One region of the Paraburkholderia sp. Cy-641 genome, then DNA from elsewhere that is predicted to be linked to it. Evidence: riboswitches for the same ligand, from Rfam matches in the RefSeq annotation. Region 1 holds a riboswitch; each other region holds the start of a gene.
The links. A riboswitch is a leader RNA that binds a small molecule or an ion and turns the genes downstream of it on or off. The one in region 1 is predicted to bind cobalamin.
Positions count from the first base shown of each region.

Region 2: another riboswitch for cobalamin. It lies ahead of cobW (cobalamin biosynthesis protein CobW); the one in region 1 lies ahead of F3J20_RS22670 (HoxN/HupN/NixA family nickel/cobalt transporter).
Region 3: another riboswitch for cobalamin. It lies ahead of cobG (precorrin-3B synthase); the one in region 1 lies ahead of F3J20_RS22670 (HoxN/HupN/NixA family nickel/cobalt transporter).
Region 4: another riboswitch for cobalamin. It lies ahead of F3J20_RS20455 (TonB-dependent receptor); the one in region 1 lies ahead of F3J20_RS22670 (HoxN/HupN/NixA family nickel/cobalt transporter).

Region 1 is NZ_VWWM01000045.1:4,737-10,192, reverse strand. It holds gene F3J20_RS22675 (IclR family transcriptional regulator) at 1-636, opposite strand, end outside; gene F3J20_RS22670 (HoxN/HupN/NixA family nickel/cobalt transporter) at 1,101-2,162, opposite strand; cobalamin riboswitch at 2,196-2,334, opposite strand; gene crcB (fluoride efflux transporter CrcB) at 2,490-2,870, opposite strand; fluoride riboswitch at 2,946-3,007, opposite strand; gene F3J20_RS22660 (ammonium transporter) at 3,047-4,234, opposite strand; gene F3J20_RS22655 (sensor histidine kinase) at 4,682-5,456, shown strand, end outside.
Region 2 is NZ_VWWM01000010.1:4,859-10,314, reverse strand. It holds gene cobO (cob(I)yrinic acid a,c-diamide adenosyltransferase) at 1-550, opposite strand, end outside; gene F3J20_RS07740 (cobalamin biosynthesis protein) at 547-1,119, opposite strand; gene F3J20_RS31805 (hypothetical protein) at 1,126-1,305, shown strand; cobalamin riboswitch at 1,363-1,603, opposite strand; cobalamin riboswitch at 1,683-1,963, shown strand; gene cobW (cobalamin biosynthesis protein CobW) at 2,084-3,202, shown strand; gene cobN (cobaltochelatase subunit CobN) at 3,209-5,456, shown strand, end outside.
Region 3 is NZ_VWWM01000003.1:78,541-83,996, reverse strand. It holds gene F3J20_RS02685 (precorrin-8X methylmutase) at 1-502, opposite strand, end outside; gene cobG (precorrin-3B synthase) at 495-1,982, opposite strand; cobalamin riboswitch at 2,120-2,299, opposite strand; gene cbiE (precorrin-6y C5,15-methyltransferase (decarboxylating) subunit CbiE) at 2,487-3,725, shown strand; gene F3J20_RS02670 (cobalt-precorrin-5B (C(1))-methyltransferase) at 3,725-4,927, shown strand; gene F3J20_RS02665 (cobalt-precorrin-6A reductase) at 4,924-5,456, shown strand, end outside.
Region 4 is NZ_VWWM01000038.1:3,265-8,720, reverse strand. It holds gene F3J20_RS20460 (iron ABC transporter permease) at 1-916, opposite strand, end outside; gene F3J20_RS20455 (TonB-dependent receptor) at 944-2,944, opposite strand; cobalamin riboswitch at 3,034-3,294, opposite strand; gene F3J20_RS20450 (ATPase) at 3,503-3,862, shown strand; gene F3J20_RS20445 (cell division protein ZapA) at 3,859-4,173, shown strand; RNA gene ssrS (6S RNA) at 4,351-4,532, shown strand; gene F3J20_RS20435 (EVE domain-containing protein) at 4,664-5,122, shown strand; gene F3J20_RS20430 (SIMPL domain-containing protein) at 5,385-5,456, shown strand, end outside.

The sequences.
Region 1 (5,456 bases):
GCCGGTGGCGATCGCGAAGCCGCGCTCCAGCGTGTCCTCGATCGCGCTTTCGAGCCGTCCGCCGATGTAGCCCCATTCGTTGCCTTCGGCCGTCTGCAGACCGGCAAGCAACGCTTCGCGTTCCGGCTGCTCGAGCGCCACCAGATAGGCGCGGCCGACCGCGGTGCGCGTCAGGCTCATGCGCGAGCCGATTTCGAGCCGCGACACGAGCACCGCCGAGCGCGGCCGGATCGTGTCGATCACGACCATGTCGAAGCGGTCGCGCACGGCCAGATGCACCGAGAGGGCGGTGCGCTCGGCGAGTTCGATCAGGAAAGGCCGTGCGCGGGCGCGGATGTCGAAATTGCGCAGAAAGCCGTTGCTCAGCTCCAGCACCGACGAAGTCAGCACGAAGCGTTCGCTGTCGGGCAGCCGCAGCAGGAAGCCGACGCTGACCAGCGTCGCCGTGATGCGCGAGACCGTCGGCTTCGGAATGCCGGTGAGTTCGGCGAGTTCGCGATTGCTCAGCGGCGCGTTCGCGGCGGCAATCGAGCGCAGCACGGTCAGGCCGCGAGCGAGGGCGGTGACTTCGTCGCCCGAGCCGTCCCGGTCTTTGGCGACGACCGCTGCGCTCGGGATCGGAGTAGGTCGTTTCATGGTTTTTTGGAACTGTATTTCAGATTCTGAGTTCGTCCCCCGTCGACGGCCGGTCTACGGAAGACGGCGGGCATCTTCCAGCCGTGGCACCAGTTCAGTTTTGTTTGTGACAAATCGATTCTATCGGAAAAAGTTGCCGGAACGACCTGGATTCGGATTTTGCTTGACTTAGTCAGCATAATCATAAAAAATGGAACATTATTTCGAAAGATGGAATCTTCCAGAAAGGTTGCCGGCCGTATCGTTCCCGTTGCCCGTATCGCGCGGGAATGCAAGGGGCTCGGCGGCGAATGCTTTCGAAGTCTGCTTTCAGGCACCGCGGCACCGCTTTTAACCCCCGCTGCTTTTGCTTTAATACCGTCTCTCAGGTTCTAGCACGGCCCTCGGAATGGCTAGAACTTTTAAGGCGTCACGGCAACGTGACGCCTTTTTTTCTTTTCCGCTTTCTTTCCGCTCTCGTACGCTCAGACCTGCGGGTTGGTCTGCACCTCGTCGAAACGCTTCACGCGATAGATCACCGCCGACACGAGCCAGCTGAGCGCGAAGATGCCGATGATGATGTAGCCGAGCATGCCGAAGTTATCGTTGAGCGCGCCGATCGCGTCCCAGATGCCGCCTTTCAGGTTCAGCTGATCCGCGAGAAGGCCGAGCGCCTCGATGCCGCCGATCACGAGCGCGACCGCGATCGAGACGAGCGTGATCGTCATGTTGTAGTAGATCTTGCGCAGCGGCCTTTCGTACGCCCAGCCGTAGGCGCCGAGCATCAGGTGGCCGTCGAGCGTGTCGACGAGCGACATGCCCGCACTGAACAGCACCGGAAACACCATGATCGCCCACGGCGAGAGCCCCTTGGCCGCCTGCGTCGCCGCGATGCCGAGCAGGCCGATTTCCGTGGCGGTGTCGAAGCCGAGGCCGAACAGAAAGCCGATCGGATACATGTGCCAGCTACGCGTCACGAGCCGGAAGAGCGGCCGGAACAGGCGCGCGATGAAGCCGCGATTCGCGAGCAGCATGTCGAAGTCGTCGTCGACATAGGCGCCGCCATTGCGCACGTGGCGCCACGCGCGGTAGATGCCGCGCAGAATCAGGAAGTTCATCAGCGCGAGCGCGAACAGGAAAAAGGACGACACGGCCGTGCTGACGATGCCGCCGATCTCCCTGTAGTTGTCGAAGCGGCCCTGGATCGCGGTGGTCGCGAGCGCCACCGCGACCGACGCGAGCACGACGACGCTCGAATGGCCGAGCGAGAAAAAGAAGCCCACGGCAACGGGCCGCTTGCGTTCCTGCATGAGCTTGCGCGTCACGTTGTCGATGGCGGCGATGTGGTCGGCGTCGACGGCATGGCGCAGGCCGAATCCGTACGCGAGCAGCGCGGTGCCGAGCAGCACCGGATAGTGGTGGAACGCCACGATCGCCCACACCCACGCGAGCAGGTTGATGGCGATCAGCACGCCGTAGATGCCGAATAATTTGCTGCGGACTCTCGAATCCGAATCGTTGAAAATCTCGGCGAGTCGATCAAGCATGTTGAATCTCCAGGAATTGCGCGTTCCGTGCAGGTTGGGAAAAGACGACATAGCGAGGTCTGACTCCGGGGTGAAACAGGTTCCCCCGATACAGTGGCGCGACCGCGCCGGAATCTCACCGGCTTCCCGCTGTGTCCGTGTTGAGGCGTAGGCCCTGTGGGCTTATACATCGCCGATACTGAAAAGTCGATTTCTGCGCCGGCCGCGAGAGTCGGCGAGACCGTCGAACGGGTTCCGGTTTCGCTCCCGGTTGGGTTTTTCGGGCGGCGGCACGCATGTCCGCACGCGAGTACTGCGCGGGTGCCGAGCGAGTGTCGAGCCGGCTGCTCAGCGCGACAGCAGCGACACCGTTGCGATGCCGAGGATCGTCATCGCGAGCGAGGTGCTGACGTGAATCGCGACTTCGCCGGCCGCCCAGCCGAGCCGTCCGTCCTGCAGGCGTTGCACGACTTCGGCGGAGAAGGTCGAGAACGTTGAGAGACCACCCATCAAACCGGTGATGACGAAGAGCCGCCATTCCGGCGCGAGTTGCGGCACGCGCGCGAAGCCCGCGACCGCCACGCCGATGATGTAGCCGGCGATCACGTTGGCGGCCAGCGTGCCGAGCGGCAGTCCGCTAAACAGGCCGTTCAGGCGAATGCCGAGGAACCAGCGAAACAGCGAGCCGAGTGCGCCGCCGATGGCGACAGCGAGAAAGGACCAATACATGGAAGAGGATCGGAAACCGGAGTGTGTCGACAAACCGGTTCATGCGGGCGAGACGATGCCGCGTCCGCATGACCGGGCGTAGCAGGCATCATCAGCCCCAAGGGCGGTTAAGGGAGAATGCCATCTCCAGCCGCGCAGTCTAACATCGGTGTGCGCATTTGTACGCGCACCCCGGCTCACTCCGGCGTCGCCGAAATCTTGTGGATCGACAGATCCGCGCCGTTGTATTCCTCTTCCTGATCGAGCCTCAGGCCCACGGTCATGCGGATCACGCCATACACGAGCGTGCCGCCGAGCACCGCCACGACGATGCCGCCGAGCGTGCCGAGCACCTGCGCGCCGAGCGACACGCCACCCATGCCGCCCAGCGCGCGCATCCCGAAGATGCCGGCCGCGATGCCGCCCCACGCGCCGCACAGGCCGTGCAGCGGCCATACGCCGAGCACGTCGTCGATGCGCCAGCGGTTCTGCACGCAGGTGAACATATAGACGAACAGCACGCCGGCGATGCCGCCCGTCACCAGCGCGCCGAGCGGGTGCATGAGGTCGGAGCCCGCGCATACCGCGACGAGTCCGGCGAGCGGGCCGTTGTACGTGAAGCCGGGGTCGTTGCGGCCGGCGAACCAGGCGCTCAGCGTGCCGCCGACCATCGCCATCAGCGAGTTGACCGCGACGAGGCCGCTGATCTTGTCGAGCGTCTGCGCGCTCATCACGTTAAAGCCGAACCAGCCGACCGTCAGCACCCATGCGCCGAGCGCGAGAAACGGAATGTTCGAGGGCGGATGCGCGGCGATGCCGCCGTCGCGGTGATAACGGCCGTGGCGCGCGCCGAGCAGCAGCACGGCCGGCAACGCGACCCAGCCGCCGAACGCGTGCACGACGACCGAGCCCGCGAAGTCGTGGAACGGCGCGCCGAACGCCTGCGTGAGCCAGTCCTGAATGCCGAAGCGGTCATTCCACGCGATGCCTTCGAAGAACGGATAGACGAAGCCGACCAGCACGAACGTCGCGAACAGCTGCGGGTTGAATTTCGAGCGCTCGGCGATGCCGCCCGAGACGATCGCCGGAATCGCGGCGGCGAACGTCAGCAGGAAGAAGAAGCGCACGAGCCCGTAGCCGTTGTGCTCGGCGAGCGACGCGGCGCTGCCGAAAAACTGCACGCCGTACGCGATCGTGTAGCCGATGAAGAAATACGCGATCGTCGAGACGGCGAAATCCACGAGGATCTTGACGAGCGCATTGACCTGATTCTTCTTGCGCACCGTGCCGAGTTCAAGGAACGCGAAGCCCGCGTGCATCGCCAGCACCATGGCGGCGCCGAGCAGAAGAAACTCGGTGTCGGCGCCGTATTTCAGACTTTCCATCGATGTGTCCCGCTTATGCCAAAAAGTGCGCTATGTGAGCAAGAAGTGGGCCAAAGTTGTGCCGGCGGCGCCGGTGCGGTGCAAGCAGGCACCGGGATGGACTTGCACACGATTTCGCACCGTGCCGCGTGGGCTGGACTTTGCACCTGAATAGCGACAACAGGCACAAAAAAAGTGCATGCGCGCCGGATGGCGGCGGGAATGATCCAGCTGGGGGCATAATCTTCGATTTCTATTACAGTTTTATCTGGATTCCTGACGCATGAGGCGCCTGCGGTGTATGCGGTGCATACGGCGCCCGACAGCCGGGCGGCGTGTCTCGCGTCGCGTTCGCGCCGGCTTCCCGTGCGGCCCGGCCTGCGGCCCGCTTTGTCTTCCCGCGCAAACGCCGACATAATGTGCCGATTCCGTGCACGATCCGCCGGCCATTCCCACCAATGCGTACGCATGAGACTGACCACTAAAGGCCTGTTGCTGATCGCGATTCCCGCCGTTCTCGAACTGGCGCTGCTCTCCGGACTCGTGAAGGCGCAGGCCGATACGGCGCGAGCCGAGCGCTGGGCAATGCACAGCGAGGAAGTGCTGCGCCAGAGCACCGCGATTCTCGACCCGGTGCTGTCGGAATCGGTCGCGCTGCGCGGCGCCGTGCTTGCCAACGACGTCCGCTTCACGACGCCGGTCGCGGTATGGGTCGACGTGGACCGGCGCATCGATCAACTGGCCGAGCTGGTCGCCGACAATCCGGCGCAGGTCGAGCGCGTGGTCGAGGTGCGCCAGGCGGTGCAGGCGTATCGCCAATGGTCGGACCGGATCGAGGACCTGATGCACGCGGGGCGCCGGGCCGACATTCTCGCGCGCTTCCACGATCTCGCCCAGGCCGACGTGCTCGACCATTTTCGTCTGCAGGTGACCGCGTTCCAGGCCGAGGAGCGGCGCCTCGACATGCTGCGCTCGAATGCCGCCGACGCCGCGCGCGACCGTCAGCAATCGCTGATCGTCGCGGCCGCGTTCGGCTCGCTGCTGTTCGTCGCGATGGCCGTGTGGCTGTTCACGCGCGGCGTGCGCGGCCGGCTCGCGCAGCTTTCCGACAACGCCGGGCGCCTCGCCAGCAACGAGCCGCTTGCGCCGATCGGCGCAGGCCGCGACGAGATCGCGCGGCTCGACCTGACCTTGCACGAGACGAGCCGCCGTCTGCTCGAAGCCGAGCGCATCGAGGCGCGCT
Region 2 (5,456 bases), on a different contig from region 1:
TGATCGCGCGCATTTCGGTGACGAGATCGGCGGCTTCGATCAGCGCGTCCGGCGCATGGCGGCCGGTCACGACGACGTGCAGCATCGGCGCGCGCGCGTTGATGACCGACAGCACTTCGTCGAGCGGCAGGTATTCGTACTTGAGCACGGTGTTCAGTTCGTCGAGGATCACCATCTGATAGTCGCCGCTTTCGATCATCCGGCGCGCCTCGTCCCAGCCCTTGCGCGCGGTGGCGATGTCGGCGTCGCGGTTCTGGGTGTTCCAGGTGTAGCCGTCGCCCATCGTGACGAAATCGCAGTGTGCGATCGCGCCGAGAAAGTCGCGCTCCGAGGTATGCAGCGCGCCCTTGATGAACTGCACGACGCCAAGGCGCATGCCGTGGCCGAGCACGCGCACGGCCATGCCGAACGCGGCCGTGCTTTTGCCCTTGCCGGTGCCGGTGTTGACGATCAGCAGGCCTTTCTCGACGGTCGCGGCGGCCTGTTTCTTTTCATGGCCCTCGCGGCGGCGTTCGGTCATGCGTTGATGCGATTCGGGATCGGTTTTCATCGAAGGTCCTGTTGGGGAGTGTCGGGTTGGGTTGGAGCGGTGTCGGCGTCGCTGCTGGCCGAGGCGATCGCGACGGTAACGCCGTCGTGCACGGTCTTGGGTACGAGCAGGCGCGCGGGCTGTGTGGGCGATGCAGCGGCTGACGCAGCCGCCAGGGTCTGCGCCGCGAGCAGCGCGCAGGGTTCGCAAACGCCATCGACGCCGAGATGCGTTTGCGCGGCCAGCGACGGCGTGGCGACCGGCACCGCGGCGATCTGCTCGCGGCTGAACACCTGCAACGGCAGCGCATGACGCGCGCAGAATTCGCGCAGGCCCGCTTCGTGGGCTTTGGCGTCGAGCGTGGCGACGGCGTGAATCTGTTCGAAAGAAGCGACGCACGCGTGCGAGCCGAGCGCGGCGCGCACCGCCGCTTCGATCTGTTGCGCCGAACTGCCGAGGCGACAGCCGATGCCGACGCCGAGCGTCTTGCCCGGGCGTCCGGTGTGTCGAGCGGCATCGGCTTTGGCTTCGGCATTCGCGTCAGCGCAAGAGGCCTCGTGCCCGGCGCTGGCGAGCGAGGCGCGCGTCATCGCGGCATGCAAGGCAAACGCCTCGCGGTAATGGAAAAAGGGCGGCTGCCTGCAAGGGCGCACGCGGCAAGGAAGATCGAGGTCATGCGGTACTGCGAATCCGGGCTTGGACCATCGCGCGGCGCGTTGCGTTTTCGCGGCGAAAACCCCGTGGAAAAACGCCACGCGCGGCGCGGCCATGCTTGAACGCCATCACATCCGTTCCCCGCGGATTCCGGCGGCCGGCAACGCAGCGATGAACGCGGCGCCGCCTCCGCGTCTGGCCGGTATCCGGGCTGGCGGCCTCACGCGCTTTGCCTTCCCGTCCGGATTCATCGGACAGTGGCGCGAAAAACGCATGTGCGACGCGGCCGGAACGGCGCTCGCGTCGCAGGTCGCTTACCGTTGCGGGGACAGCACAGATTGAACGCATGACGCGCTGCCTGTTTCCCGTTTAACTGCACACGCGAGCGCATGTGCGGGCACCAAACGCGCGCATACGATAGCACATGGCGCCCCGCCGGATAAGCGCGCGCGGCGCTTCACGCGGTGTCCTTTCCTTGACTGCGCATGGCCGTGGGCCTACACTCGCACGCACTTCTGGTGCTCGCGCGCGCATCCATGCGCGTGCAGTTAAACGGGAAACAGGGAGCCCACCTGCTCTGGAACGGGCCAACCTGTGCTGTCCCCGCAACGGTAAGCGAAAAGCGGTATCGGCTGCATGGCCGGCCACCGCGGAGCCGGCTTCGATGTCCACGCGCAAGGCTGCGTCGGCATATCACCACTGGTCGAGAAACCACTCGGCCGGGAAGGGGAAGCGGCGCTTTCGCCAGCCCGGATACCGGCCCGAAGATGCAGGACGGACGCCACGGGGATGCGGCGTCGCGTTCACGACCTCACTTTCCGCTTTCTGTTTTCCGTTGTCGCGGCAACGCCGGCGCTCGTTCCGGCATGCGCGGCGCAACGCCTTCGGATGAACCTCACGATGCAAACTCAATTGCGCAAGATCCCCGTCACGATCGTCACGGGCTTTCTCGGCAGCGGCAAAACCACGCTGCTGCGGCACATTCTTCAGCATGCGGGCGGCAAGCGCATCGCGGTGATCGTCAACGAGTTCGGCGAACTCGGCATCGACGGGGAGATCCTCAAGGGTTGCGGCATCGGCTGCGATGAAAACGGCGTCGAAACCGAAGGGCAACTGTATGAACTCGCGAACGGTTGCCTCTGCTGCACCGTGCAGGAAGAGTTTTTTCCGGTGATGGAAAAGCTCGTCGAGCGCCGCGGCGAAATCGATCACGTGCTGATCGAAACCTCGGGTCTCGCATTGCCGAAGCCGCTCGTGCAGGCGTTCAACTGGCCGCAGATCAAGAACAGCTTCACGGTCGACGCGGTCGTGACCGTCGTCGATGGTCCGGCTGCCGCGAGCGGCCAGTTTGCCGCGAACCCGGTCGCCGTCGATGCGCAGCGCAAGGCCGATCCGAATCTCGATCACGAATCGCCGCTGCACGAGCTGTTCGAAGATCAGTTGTCCGCGGCCGATCTCGTGATCCTGAACAAGACCGACCTCGTCGACGATGCGCAGCAGCGCGCGGTCGAAGCGCTGATTCGCGGGGAGATTCCGCCGCAGGTGAAGATCGTGCGCGCGCAGCAGGGCCAGCTCGATCTGCACACGCTGCTCGGGCTCGAAGCGGCTTCGGAAGAGACGATCCACCTGCGCCACGATCATCACGGTTCCGCCGACGATCCCGACCACCACCACGACGAATTCGATTCGGTCGTCGTGGAAGCGCGCGTGTCGTCGCGCGACGCGGCGATCGCCGCATTGCAGACGCTTGTCGAAGGCCACACGATTTATCGCGTGAAGGGCTTTGCCGCGTTGCCGGGCGCGGCGATGCGCCTCGTGATTCAGGGCGTGGGGCGGCGCTTCGACAGCTATTTCGACCGGCGCTGGCAGGCCGGTGAAAATGACGGCGGCGCGCACGCCGGCAGCCGTTTCGTGCTGATCGGCGAAGACCTCGATCAGGCCACGCTGCAACGCGCGTTCGACGCGGCACTCGACGCCGCCGCTCCTGCGCCCGCGAGCGTTGCCGCACACCAGGCGTAAGCGCTCATGCATCTGCTACGCACGACGCCGGGCGGTTTCGTCGACGATACGCAGGGCGTGATCCGTATCGATCAGCAGCCTGCCGATATCGTCGTGCTCAGTTCCGCCGACACCACGCTGTCGCTGCTCGCGAGCGTGGTGCCGCGTCTCGGCGACGGCTTCCCGAGCCTGCGGCTCGCCAACGTCACCTATTTGCGGCAGCCGGCGTCGGTCGATTTCTATCTCGACGACGTGTTGCAGCATGCACGCGTCGTCGTGGTCGATCATCTCGGCGGCGAGGCTTACTGGCCGTACGGCATCGAGCAGGTCGTCGCGCTCGCGCAGCGCAGGCAGCAAACGCTTGCGATGTTTTCCGGCGATTTGCAGGAGGACCCGAACCTGCTCGCGCGCAGTACCGCGAGCGCCGAGCTGTGCCATCAGTTGTGGCGTTATCTGCGCGAGGGCGGCCCGCAGAATGCCGAGGCGTTCCTGCGCTGCATCGCCTATCGCGCGCTCGATTGGGGACGCGAGCCCGAGCCGCCGCGCGCGTTGCCGGCCGCGTCGCTCTATCATCCCGCGCACGACACGCCGACCATCGCCGACTGGCAGGCGCGCTGGCGCCAGGACGCGCCTGTGGTCGCGATTCTGTTCTACAAGGCGCATCTGCAGGCTGCCAATACCGCGGTGTTCGATGCGCTGATCGACGCGCTCGAAGCGCAAGGGCTCAATCCGCTGCCGCTCGCGATCACGTCGCTGAAAGATGCGGTGAGCCGCGAAGTCGTGCAGTCGCTGTGCGCGCAGCACGATGCTGCACTCGTGCTCAATACGACCGCGTTCGCCGCGTCCGCGATCGACGACCCCGAGCCGCTCGCGCTGGCCGGCGACGCGCCGGTGTTGCAGGTGATCCTGAGCGGCGGCAATCGCGAGGACTGGCTCAAGGACAATCACGGCCTCAATTCGCGCGACATCGCAATGCATATCGCGCTGCCGGAAGTGGACGGCCGCATCATCACGCGTGCGATCAGCTTCAAGGGGCTCGCCTATCGTTGTCCGCATACCGAGGTCGACGTGGTCCGCTATCAGCCCGACCTCGAACGCGTGCGTTTTCTCGCCGAACTGAGCCGCCGCTGGTGCCGTCTACGTTCGCTCGACAATGCGGACAAGAAGCTCGCGCTGATTCTCGCGAACTATCCGATGAGCGAAGGGCGCATCGGCAATGGCGTCGGGCTCGATACGCCGGCTTCGGTGGTCGGCATTCTGTCGATGCTGCGCGGCGAGGGCTATCGTGTTGGCGAATTGCCCGAAAACGGCGCTGCGTTGTTGCAGAAACTCACCGAAGGCGTGACCAACGATCCCGTTGTGCGCGATCTGCGTCCAGCCTTGCAAAGCCTTGCACTCGACGACTACCTCGCGCATTTCAACGCGCTGCCGGCGAGCGTGCGCGACGCGTTGATCGCGCGCTGGGGCCTGCCCGAGCAGGACCCGACGCTGCGGCGCGGGCGCTTCATGATCGCGGGCTGGCGCTGCGGGCACGTATTCGTCGGCATTCAGCCGGCGCGTTCGCGCGAGCAGGGCGATTACGCGAGCTATCACGATGCCGAACTCGTGCCGCCGCATGCGTATCTCGCGTTCTATTTCTGGCTGCGCCGGCAGTTCGGCATCGACGCGGTCGTGCACGTCGGCAAGCACGGCAACCTCGAATGGCTGCCCGGCAAGAGCGTCGCGCTGAGCGAGGCGTGCTGGCCCGATCTGATTCTCGGGCCGATGCCGCATCTGTATCCGTTCATCGTCAACGATCCGGGCGAGGGCAGCCAGGCCAAGCGGCGCGCGCAGGCGGTCATCGTCGATCATCTGATGCCGCCGCTCACGCGCGCCGAAAACTATGGACCGCTGCAGGACCTCGAACGCCAGGTCGACGAATACTACGAAGCGCTGATGGTCGATCCGCGCCGCGCGAAGCTGCTGCGCCGCACGATTCTCGCGACGATCGTCGAGCACCGCCTGCACGAGGAACTGAGCCTCGCCGCGCCGAATGGCCAGGATGATGAAGACGCGCTGCTCACGCGCGTCGATGCGTGGTTGTGCGAACTGAAGGAAGCGCAGATTCGCGATGGTCTGCATACGTTCGGGCAATCGCCGGCCGGCGTGCAGCGGCGCGATACGCTGCTTGCGCTCGGGCGCTTTCCGATCGGCGATGGACAGGGGCGCAGAGCGGGGCTCGTCGACGCGCTGGCGCGCGATCTGCGTATTGATCATCTGTTCGATCCGTTGACGG
Region 3 (5,456 bases), on a different contig from region 1:
CCGCGCCGACGAAGCCGACCGGAAAGCCGAGAATCAGCGCGGGCTGCGGCGCGCCCGCATCGAGCATGTCGAGCAGATGGAACAGCGCGGTCGGCGCATTGCCGATCACGACGACGCTGCCGGCGAGGTGCGGGCGCCACAGCTCGAGCGCGGCGGCCGAGCGCGTATTGCCGATCTCGCGCGCGAGCGCGGGCACGTTCATGTGCGTGAGCGTGCAGATCACCGCATTGTCGGCGGGCAGCCGCGCGCGCGTGATGCCCTGCGCAACCATGCCCGCGTCGCACAGGATCGGCGCGCCTTGCGCGAGCGCCACGCGGCCCGCCGTGCCCGCGCCGGCGGAGAACGCGAGGTCGTCGATCACGTCGACCATGCCGCACGCGTGGATCACGCGCACCGCGAGTTTTTCGAGGTCGGCGGGAATGCGTGACAGGTCGGCCTCGGCGCGAATCGTCGCGAAGGATTGGCGATAGATCTCCTGACCGTCGCGGATGTAATCAAGCATCGGGTTTATTCCTGACGAGACGCGCGAGCAGGTCGGCGGCCTCGTCGATCGTCAGTGGGGGTGCGACGCAGTGGCCGAAACCGGAGCGGCCGTCGCGTCGATAAAGGTCGTAGACGCCGGGCGCGGCGGCGAGCAGCGTGTACGGCGTGCAATGCGCGGCCGCGCACGAGCGCGGGCAGCCGCTCAGATGCACGTCGACGCCGGCGGGCAGTCGCGCGGCCAGTTGCAGCGCGTCGGCCTTGGTGTCGGCGAGACTCTTCGCGCAGCCTGGCGAGCCGGTGCAGGCGATCACGTGCGTGATGGCTTGGGCGGGATCGCAGGCGAGGCCGAGCGCGCCTAGCTGCGCGAGGACGGCAGGCACGGCCTGCGTCGGGATGTCGGGCAGCAGCACGCTTTGCCACGGGGTGATGCGCAGCGTGCCGTTGCCGTATTGCTGTGCGAGCGCGCCGAGGCCCTGCAGCGCCGCGGCGCTCAGACGCCCGAGCGGCGGCTGGCCGCCGACGTGCCAGGTGTGTGCGCCGCGCTGTGCGTGTGCGCCGAGGCGCAGCGCGGCGTCAGCGCGAAGAGGGCGTTGCCAGTGCGCGAGCGAGGCGTCGCGGGCGAGCGGGAAATCGACGTAGCGCTGCGCGTGTTCGAGGATCGCGTCGGCGGAGTGCGTGGCGAGCAGGTCGCGCATGCGGGTGGCGTGGGTGTCGGCGTTGGCGTCGGCGAGATCGAGGAACGTGTGCAGCAACGCGCGTACGAGCGCCAGGGCATGCGATGGTGCAACGGCAGCAAGGGGGCGGGGGCCGGCGAGGTCGCGGCGAGTGCCGGTGTCGGCACCAAGGTCCGCCCCATCTCCCGGGCATCCCGCGAGCCCGAACACGAAGCGCACGCCGCCTTCATCCGCCGACGCCGCGAGCCACACATCGTGCGGATGATCGACCCGCGCGAGCCGTTCGCCGCCGTCGAGCAGCAGGGCGAATTTCGGCGACAACGCCGCGAAGCGCGCCTCGTCTTGCAGCAGCGCGAGCAATTCGGCGCACAACGGCCTCGTATCGATCAACGCAGACGGATCGCGGCCGGCGGTGGGGCTGGTCATCACGTTGCGGATGTCGTCGGCGAAACCGAGAGCGGTGGTGTCCGGAGGAGCGTTTGCGTCGTTCGCGTCGAGCGGGGAAGAGCAAGAGCCAGCGGCCGAACCGGAAGCAGGAGCAAAAGCAGGATCAAAAGCGCACAGAGAACCCGCCCCCGGCCCCAACCCCGCTTCGATCAACTCTCCGCTCAACGCCGCCTCATGCCGCTCGCGCACGCCGCGCAGCTGCAGATTCGCGCGATTGGTCAACTCGATCACGCCGTTCGCGTGCCGCGTGCTCGCCTCGGCGATCGCGCGCGCCTGCGCGGCGCCGAGTTCGCCGCCCGGCAGCTTGATCCGGCAGAGGCCGCCGTCGCGCGCGGCGACGATGCGCAGCAGCCCCGGACACGCCGAGGGCCGCGACATCGGAAGCGCGTGGGGCAAAACGGTTGAGGGCGAAGCTCGATTCAAGACGGACACCGGGAATAGCGTCGCGCAACGGCCCGAGCAGGCCGCGTCGCGGACCTTGCTGCGGCATCGGTACACCCCGCCCGATGTTGGCTGGCACGAACAGTTGCGCCGGCAGGTCTCCTGGCTCGCAGGTCATGGTCCGCCGCGGCCTTCCCGGTCGAACCAGTGGCGCGTGGCGCAGGCGGACTCGCTGCATACAGTTGCGGGGGCAGCCACATCGTTACTGTGTTCCCTCTTGGGCCCCGAAGGGCGCCGGCGGCTGTATTATGCCTTTTTTCGAACCGCGCAACGAGGCTGGGCGCTTTGACTGGCGCGCCTCGGCGCGCTTTCGAAGGCTTCGCCGGCCGCGCTGCCGGACGGCTTTCGTAGGCGTTTCGGGCATGCTTTGAGCCTGTTTTTGAGCCTGTTCCAAGCGCCTTTTCAACCGCTTTTCCAACGACAAACGATGAGGATGGATGCATGCCGGCATGGCTGACCGTGGTGGGCATTGGCGACGACGGCTTCGCCGGATTGGGACGGCCCGCGCGGCGTGCTTTGCTTGGCGCCTCGGTGGTGTATGGCGGCGAGCGGCATCTCGCGATGCTGCCGGCGCGGCTTGCCGCGCGCCGCGCCGCATGGCCGCGTCCGTTCGATCTCGCGCCGCTGCTCGCCGAGCGTCCGCACGCGGTGTGCGTGCTGGCGAGCGGCGACCCGATGCTGTTCGGCGTCGGCGCGACGCTCGCGCGGCAGTTGCCGGCCGGCGAGTTGCGCGTGCTGCCCGCGCCGTCGTCGTTGTCGCTCGCGGCCGCGCGGCTCGGCTGGCCGTTACAGGACGTCGCGACGGTGTCGCTGGTGGGCCGGCCGCTCGCGGCGCTGAACGCGCATCTGCATGACCGTGCGCGCCTCTTCGTGCTGAGCGCCGATGGAGGCACGCCTGCGGCGCTCGCGGCCGCGCTCGTCGCGCGCGGCTTCGGCGCGACGCGCATGAGCGTGCTCGAACATCTCGGCGGCGAGCGGGAACGGCGCATCGAGGGCCGCGCCGATCAATGGCCGGCCGGCGAGATGGCCGCGCTCAATCTGATCGCGCTCGACTGCCGCGCGTCCGCGCATGCGCCGCGTCTGCCACTGAGCGGCGGCCTGCCCGACGACGCATTCATTCACGACGGCCAGTTGACCAAGCGCGATATCCGCGCGATCACGCTCGCGCGCCTCGCGCCGGCGCCCGGCGAATTGCTGTGGGACGTCGGCGCGGGCAGCGGCTCGATCGGCATCGAGTGGATGCGCGCGCATCCGGCCTGCCGCGCGATTGCGATCGAAGCGCACGAGATGCGCCAGGGCTTTATCGAGCGGAATCGCGATGCGCTCGGCGTGCCGGCGCTGCAACTCGTGGCCGGCCGCGCGCCCGCCGCGTTGCAGGGGCTGCCCGCGCCGCATGCGGTGTTTATCGGCGGCGGCGTGAGCGAGCCCGGTGTGCTCGACACCTGCTGGGCGAGTCTGCGCAACGGCGGCCGGCTCGTCGCCAATGCGGTCACGCTGCAAGGCGAGGCGGCGCTCGTCGCATGGCGCGAGCAGCATGGCGGCACGCTCACGCGTATCGCGCTCGCGCAGGCGCAACCGCTCGGCGGTTTCGACACGTGGCGCCAGGCGTTGCCGATCACGCTGCTCGAAGCGACGAAGCCGGCCGATGCGTCGCCGGATAACCGGTCGGCCGATTCGTGATGCGCGACGAGACTCCCGAACAGCCGGCGCCGCTGCGCAGCGGCTACACGACCGGTAGCTGCGCGACGGCGACCTCGCTCGCGGCGGCGCGGCTGCTGCTCGCGGGCGTGGTCAGCGAGGTCGCCGAGATCGTGCTGCCGAAGGGCCAGCATGTACCGATGCGGCTCGTGTTTTGCCGGTTCGTGGCGCGGGGCGATGAGGGCGGGACGCAGGACAGCGGGTTAACGGGCACGCATGGCAACGAACATGACAATGAACAAGCGGGTGTGCAAATAAACCCGCAAGCAAGCCCGCACAGCGGACGGATCGCCGAAGCCGGCACGATCAAGGACGCCGGCGACGATCCCGACGTGACCCACGGCGCGGTCGTCTTCGCGCGCGTGCGCCTCGTGCCCGAGCCCGGCGTGATTTTTCGCGCGGGGCCCGGCGTCGGCACGGTCACGCGCGCGGGGCTCACGCTGCCGGTCGGCGAACCGGCGATCAACCCGGTGCCACGCCAGATGATGACGCGGCATCTGAGCGAACTCGCCGCGCAGCACGCGTACCGCGGCGGCTTCGAGGTGACGGTCGGCGTCGAGGGCGGCGAAGAACTGGCGCTGAAAACGATGAACCCGCGCCTCGGCATTCTCGGCGGGTTGTCGATTCTCGGCACGACCGGCATCGTGCGGCCGTTTTCGTGCTCGGCGTATATCGCGTCGATCCATCAGGGCATCGACGTCGCGCGCGCGAACGGCTACACGCATCTCGCCGCCTGCACCGGCAACGCGAGCGAGGACGCGATGCGCGCGCACTACGGCCTGCCCGATATCGCGCTGATCGAAATGGGCGATTTCGTGGGCGCGGTGCTAAAGCATATGAAGCGCGCGCCGGTCGAGCGGCTCAGCATCTGCGGCGGCTTCGGCAAGCTCAGCAAGCTCGCGGCGGGCCATCTCGATCTGCATAGCCGCAATTCGAGCATCGACCTCGAACAGCTTGCGGCATGGGCCGCCGCGCATGGCGCCGACGCCGCGCTGCAAGCCGCGATGCGCGCGGCCAACACGAGCCAGCAGGCGCTCGCGCTAGCGCATGCGCAGCAGGTGCCGCTCGGCGATATCGTCTGCGCGCGCGCGTTGGCCGTCGCGCGTGAGATCGTGCCGCCGCAGGTCGGCGTCGAGACGTTTGCGATCGATCGCCAGGGCAAGCTGGTCGGAGCCGCGCGATGATGCGGGTTCTGCTGCTCGGCGGCACCGGCGACGCGCTGAAGATCGTGCGCCGGCTCGGCCCCACGCACGTGTACAGTCTCGCGGGTCTCGGCAAGGTGCCCGACGATTTGCAGTGCGCGGTGCGCGTCGGCGGTTTCGGCGGTGCCGACGGCCTCACGCGTTACCTCGAAAGCGAACGGATCGGGCTCGTGATCGACGCGACCCATCCGTACGCGGCGCAAATCAGCGCCAACGCGGCGCAGGCGAGCCGCGCGGCGCACGTGCCGTGCTGGGCACTGCGCCGTCCGGCGTGGCAGCCGCAAGCCGGCGACGACTGGCGCATGGTCGGCGACTGGCACGAACTGACGGCGGCGCTCGCGCCGTTCAGGCGGCCGCTCTTCACGCTCGGGCGCGAACCGCTCGCGCATCTCGACGAAATCCCGCCGCATCAGTTCTGGACCGTGCGCGTGCTCGACCCGCACCCGGACACGGCGCGCTCGCGCACGCTCGCGGCGCGCGGGCCGTTCACGCTCGATGGCGAGCGCGCGCT
Region 4 (5,456 bases), on a different contig from region 1:
ACAGCATGCGCTGATCGTTGCCGAACGCGAGCCGCAGCATGTGCGGCACCACGAGGCCGACGAAGCCGATCGTGCCCGCCGTCGTCACGGCAGCGGCAGCCGCAAGCGAGGCCACCAGGTACACGCGCAGACGCAACGGCATGACCGCAACGCCCAACGCCTGCGCGGCCGCATCGCCGCGCAGCAGCACGTTCAGGCGCGGCGCGGCGGGCACGATCACAAGCAGCGCGAGCAGCAGCGCGACGAGCGCGGTCCACGGCAGCGCGCCGCCGTTGAGGTCGCCGGTCAGCCAGAACAGCATGCCGCGCAAGCGGCTGTCGGGCGCGAGATTGAGCAGCAGCGTAATCAGCGCGCCCCACCCCGCCGCGATCACCGCACCGGTCAGGAGCAGCCGCGGCGACGTGTCCTGCGGTTCGCCGCGCCATAACTCGCGCCGCGCGAGGCCAAGCACGAGCAGGATCGACACCAACGCACCGGCGAACGCACTCGCATCGACGATCCACCATGCGCCGCCCGCGATCATCGCCACGAGCGCGAACGTCGCCGCGCCGCCCGATACGCCGAGCACATACGGCTCGGCCAGCGGATTGCGCAACAGCACCTGCAGCAGCGCGCCGGCGAGCGCGAGCAACGCCCCGCACGCGAAGCCCGCGAGCGCGCGCGGCAAGCGCAACGTACGCACGATCTCGCCGGCGAGGTCGTCGGCGCGCGCGGGTCCGGCATGCCACGGCATCAACGCGGCCAGCACGCGCGATGGCGCGAGCGGCACGCTGCCGAGCGCGAGCGACGCGACCAGCACGGCCAGGGCGATGACCGCGAGTCCGAGCCAGATCGCGGCCGCGCGCCTTGCGTTCATCGTGCGCATGGTAGGCGTGACGTGGCCGGCAGCCGGCAGCGAGCCCGGCGCGCGATTCATGCGCGCGCGCTCACGCCGGTGCGTGCGTTACTGCTGCTGCCAGCCAAGCGTGACGTAGGCACCGCGTCGCGGCGAGTTATACGAGTAGGCCGTTTCATAGTCCTTGTTCAGCAGATTCTCGATTTGCGCGCTCACGTACCACGCTTTCGTGATGTTGTAGCGCGCCGACAGATTCACGATGCCATAGCCGCCCAGATTGCCGGTGCTGTCCACGCGCGGGCCGCTCACGATCCACTCGCCGCCCACGCGCCAGCCGCCGATGCTGCGATTGATCGCGAGCGAGCCGAAGCGTCGCGCGCGCCGCACGAGGTCGACGTCGTTGTCGAGATCGACGGGATTCTGCAGCGTCAGCGAGGCGCGCACGTCGGTCTTGCCGACATGCCCGCTCCACGATCCTTCGAGCCCCTGCACTTTCGCGTGCCCGACGTTCTCGGCCAGATAGATGCCGGGGATCGTCTGCACGTAATCGATCAGATTCGTATAGCGCGTCTGAAAGGCACTGACACGCACCACGCCGAGCAGGTTCGATGCGTACTGCAAACCCGCTTCGACCGAATGACTGCGCTCGGGCCGGATCGACGGATTGCCGCTCAACGGATAGTACAGATCGTCGAAGCTCGGCGCGCGGAACGCGTCCGAATAGCTTGCGGTTGCCTTCCAGTGCGAGGTGATGTCGAAGCCATAGCCGAGATAGTAACTGTTCGCCCCGCCGAAATCGGAGTACTGGTCGCGCCGCACGTTAGCCTGAATCTGATTGCGGCCGAAGCGCGCGGTATAGCCCGCGAATACCGAATCGACGTGACGGTTGGGCGCCGCGAACGTATCGGAATCGAGGCTCTGATCGAGATGCTCGTAGCCGAGTTGCAGCTTCTGGTTCGCGGCCAGCGCGAAATCGTTCTGCCAGGTGTACTGGCGATTGTCGGTATCGAAGCGGCCGTTGTCGATGCCGTTGGTATTCGACACGCTGCGGTCGTCGCCCTCGGCGACCGTGAAATGCGTGGTCCACCAGTCGGTCAGCTTGCCGTTCGCGAACACCGAGACCTGACGCACCTTGCTATAGAGGTTGTTCAGATCGGTCGGCTCGCCATAGGCGTTGTCGTAGCTGTTGTTGCCGTTCGACTGGAAATAGGTGACGCCGGCGTCCCACCTGTCGCTGAACTTGTGACGCAGCGATGCCGAGAGGCTCTCGTTCAGATTGCCGTTCGCGTTCGGATTCGCGCCGGGCGCTTGCAGCGGATCGAGCGAGGAAAAGCCATCGGTTTTGGTGCGCGCGAGCGAGATGCTGAAGGTCGTGCGGCCGTCCTGATCGAGCGCGCCATTGACGCCGATGGTTTGCGTCTGCGTGTGATAACTGCCGTAGCCCAGCGAAAAATTGAAGCGCGGCGGATGATCGCCGCCATCTTTCGTGAACACCTGCACGACGCCGCCAATCGCACCCGAGCCGTACAACGCCGAGACATTGCCGTTCACGACCTCGACGTGATCGACCTGGTCGAGCGGAATCTGCGCGAGTTGCGCGGAACCGAGGCTCACCGAATCGACGCGCACGCCGTCGATCAGCACCAGCGATTGCGTCGACGACGCGCCGCGCAAAAAGAGGCTCGTCGTCGAACCGGGGCCACCTGTACGCGAGATTTGCGCGCCGGGCGCGAGCTGCAGCAGGCCGGGCAGATCGGTCGCGGTCGTGTCGGCAATGTCCTGCTGATCGAACAGCGTGGTCGGCGGGATCGTATCGGCGAGTGCCTGCGGTCCGCGTTCGGCGGTCACGACGACTGGCGAGAGTACGGTGGCCGGCGGGTTCGCGCGGGGGCTCGCATCGGCATCGGTATTCGCATCGGCGGACGCGCTCGAAGCTGAAGCCGATGATGCGGCCGACGAAGCAGCCGGCGAAGCAACGGGCGATGCAACATCGGCCGGCACGGAAGACGCCGCCGACGCGGCAGCCGTGGTCCCGGCAGTCTGCGCATGCACGACGGGCGGCAGACCCGCGAACGCGAGCAGCGCCGCGCGGGCGAAGGGGGACAGCATGGGTGAGAGTCCTGTGGATAGCGTGCGCAGCCCGCTTCCCCGCAGGCCGCCGCGTAACGAGGCGCCCCCGATGTTTAACGTTTTCGCGGGGGACGTCCTCTCCCTCTGGCCGGTATCCGGGCTGCGACACATCGGCCCCGCCTTCCCACGCGTGACGCGCAGTGGCACACTTGCAGGTTAAGCTTCGACCTGCAATCAGGACCGACCTGCATGACGAGATGCGGTCGCTTACCGTTGCGGGGGCAGCGCAGGTTCGCGCGTGCCGGTGTCGAACCCCGCGCGCGCCCTGCTTCCCGTTTAACTGCGCGCGCCGAAAAGCGCGCGCGGGCACCAGAGTGCGGCCAGTTTAGGAGCGACCCCGGCGAGCGTCAAGAAAGGTCAATCCCTGCGCGAGCCGTGCCGTTGAGTGCAGGTTATTGTCCGATCGACGAGCGGTTTTTCATCTTATGGTCGGGAAAATGCTTGCATAAAGCCAAGTTGTTACGTCTCGAAACGAGACAATTGTCGGAACCTGTAACATTCCGCGCTAAAATGCGAGGTCTTTAGAGGACGCAGCACATGCTCACCGAACTCGAATCACTCTCCCAGAACATCGGCAAGCTGATTGCGATCAGCCAGCGCCACCATGAAGCGCGGCTCGCGCTCGAAGAACAACTCGCGCACACGCGTGCCGAAGTCGAAGCCACGCATGCGGAACTCGCGCAATTGCGCGGGGAGCGCGATGCCCTGCAGGCGGAACGCGATGCGCTCTCCGCCAAGATCGACGACGCTCAGGTGCGCCTGAATGCGATTCTCGAGAAATTGCCGCGTGCCCGCGCGAGCAGCGAACCGGATAACCAGCTCGATCTGCTCGACTCCGCTCAACCCGAACCCGAGGAAGCGGAAAGCGACGTGAGCCGCCACGGAGAAAACGCATGACCACCAAGCAGATCGAAGTATCGATTCTCGACGTACCGTATCGTCTCGCCTGCTCGCCGGAAACCGAAGCCGCCCTGCTCGAAGCGGTCGCACGCGTCGATGCGGAAATGAAGAAAATCCGCAACGGCAGCAACGTGCGCGGCACGGATCGCATTGCCGTCATGGCCGCGCTGTCGCTGGCATCGGAACTGCTTAAGCTGCAAAACAGCGTGCGACACGGAGAAGCATTTCCCGCTGAAGAAATCCGGCGTACAATGCAGCAAATGAACGAACAGCTCGGTACTGTGATTGAACAGTACAGCTTGCAGTAAGCGGTCACAGCCGGCTTCGAACCCAATGTCGAACCGGTCGTGAATTCAACGAAGTAACTTGAAACGCAGTACTTTTTTGCAAAGCGGGTGTGCGGTGTTGGTAAAGCACATGAGCACCTCTCGCAAGCGTTTGAGTTCTTCTGTTAAAGTTTGAACTGCTGTAGCTTCATCGGTTTAGCTTCCCTGCCTGGTTCGCCAAGGTCATATATTCCTTGAACCAATGCCATGTGCACGGTTGCGGAAATTTGTAGCACGGGCGTGCGCGTCACTCTGTCTGATGTACCCGAAGTGTTGCTAACTGCGACCAATTCTGAACCCCCGGTTCAGGATGCCGGCCTAGCGGCTAAGGCGGGGACCTTATCTGGAACGGCATCGTACTTCGGTTCGATGCCGTTTTTCTTTGGGCTGCGTTTTCCGGTGCTGCTTTCAGGTGCTTTTTGCAGGCGCCGGTTCGCGCGCGTCGTTCAATCCCTCACGTTCAATTCGATTCATGCGCTACTGGCTGATGAAGTCCGAACCGGACGAAGCAAGCATCGACGATCTCGCCAACGCACCGCATCGCACGTTGCCGTGGACCGGCGTGCGCAACTATCAGGCACGCAATTTCATGCGCGACACCATGCAGATCGGCGACGGCGTGCTCTTCTACCATTCGAGCTGCCCCAAGCCCGGCATCGCGGGCATCGCGGAAGTGTCGTCCACCGCGTATCCTGACCCGACCCAGTTCGATAACAAGAGTCCGTACTACGACGCGAAGTCGTCGCAGGAAACGCCGCGCTGGATGCTCGTCGACGTCGTGTTCAAAAAGAAGATTCCGCTGATTCCGCTTGCTGCGCTGCGCGAGCATGCCGAGTTGCAGGACATGCGTGTGCTCGCCAAAGGCAACCGTCTGTCGATCACGCCGGTGACCGAAGCCGAATGGCGTTTCATCACAAAACAGCTTGTTTGAGGGCATATCCGGCGTTCGCTCGTGACTTATGACGAACGGGTGAACGCACCGTGTTGTTCTCCACATGGCGGATAACGCCGAATTAGGGAACCAAGACAACGCGAGCCGCGCCTAATGATCGGACACGCGTGTTGCAGGGCTCATTGAAGGGCTTCGCCTGGCCGGCGAGCCAGCCCGTCGCGAAAGCGAACCCGCAACCCCTACGCCATCACATGTCACTTGTGTCACACGTGCACAACCTGTTCATACAAGGAGTTCAACAATGACGAAACAAGCCGCACGGGCCCTCGCACTCGCTCTCGCCTGCACCGCGCCTGTCGCGCTCGCGCTGACC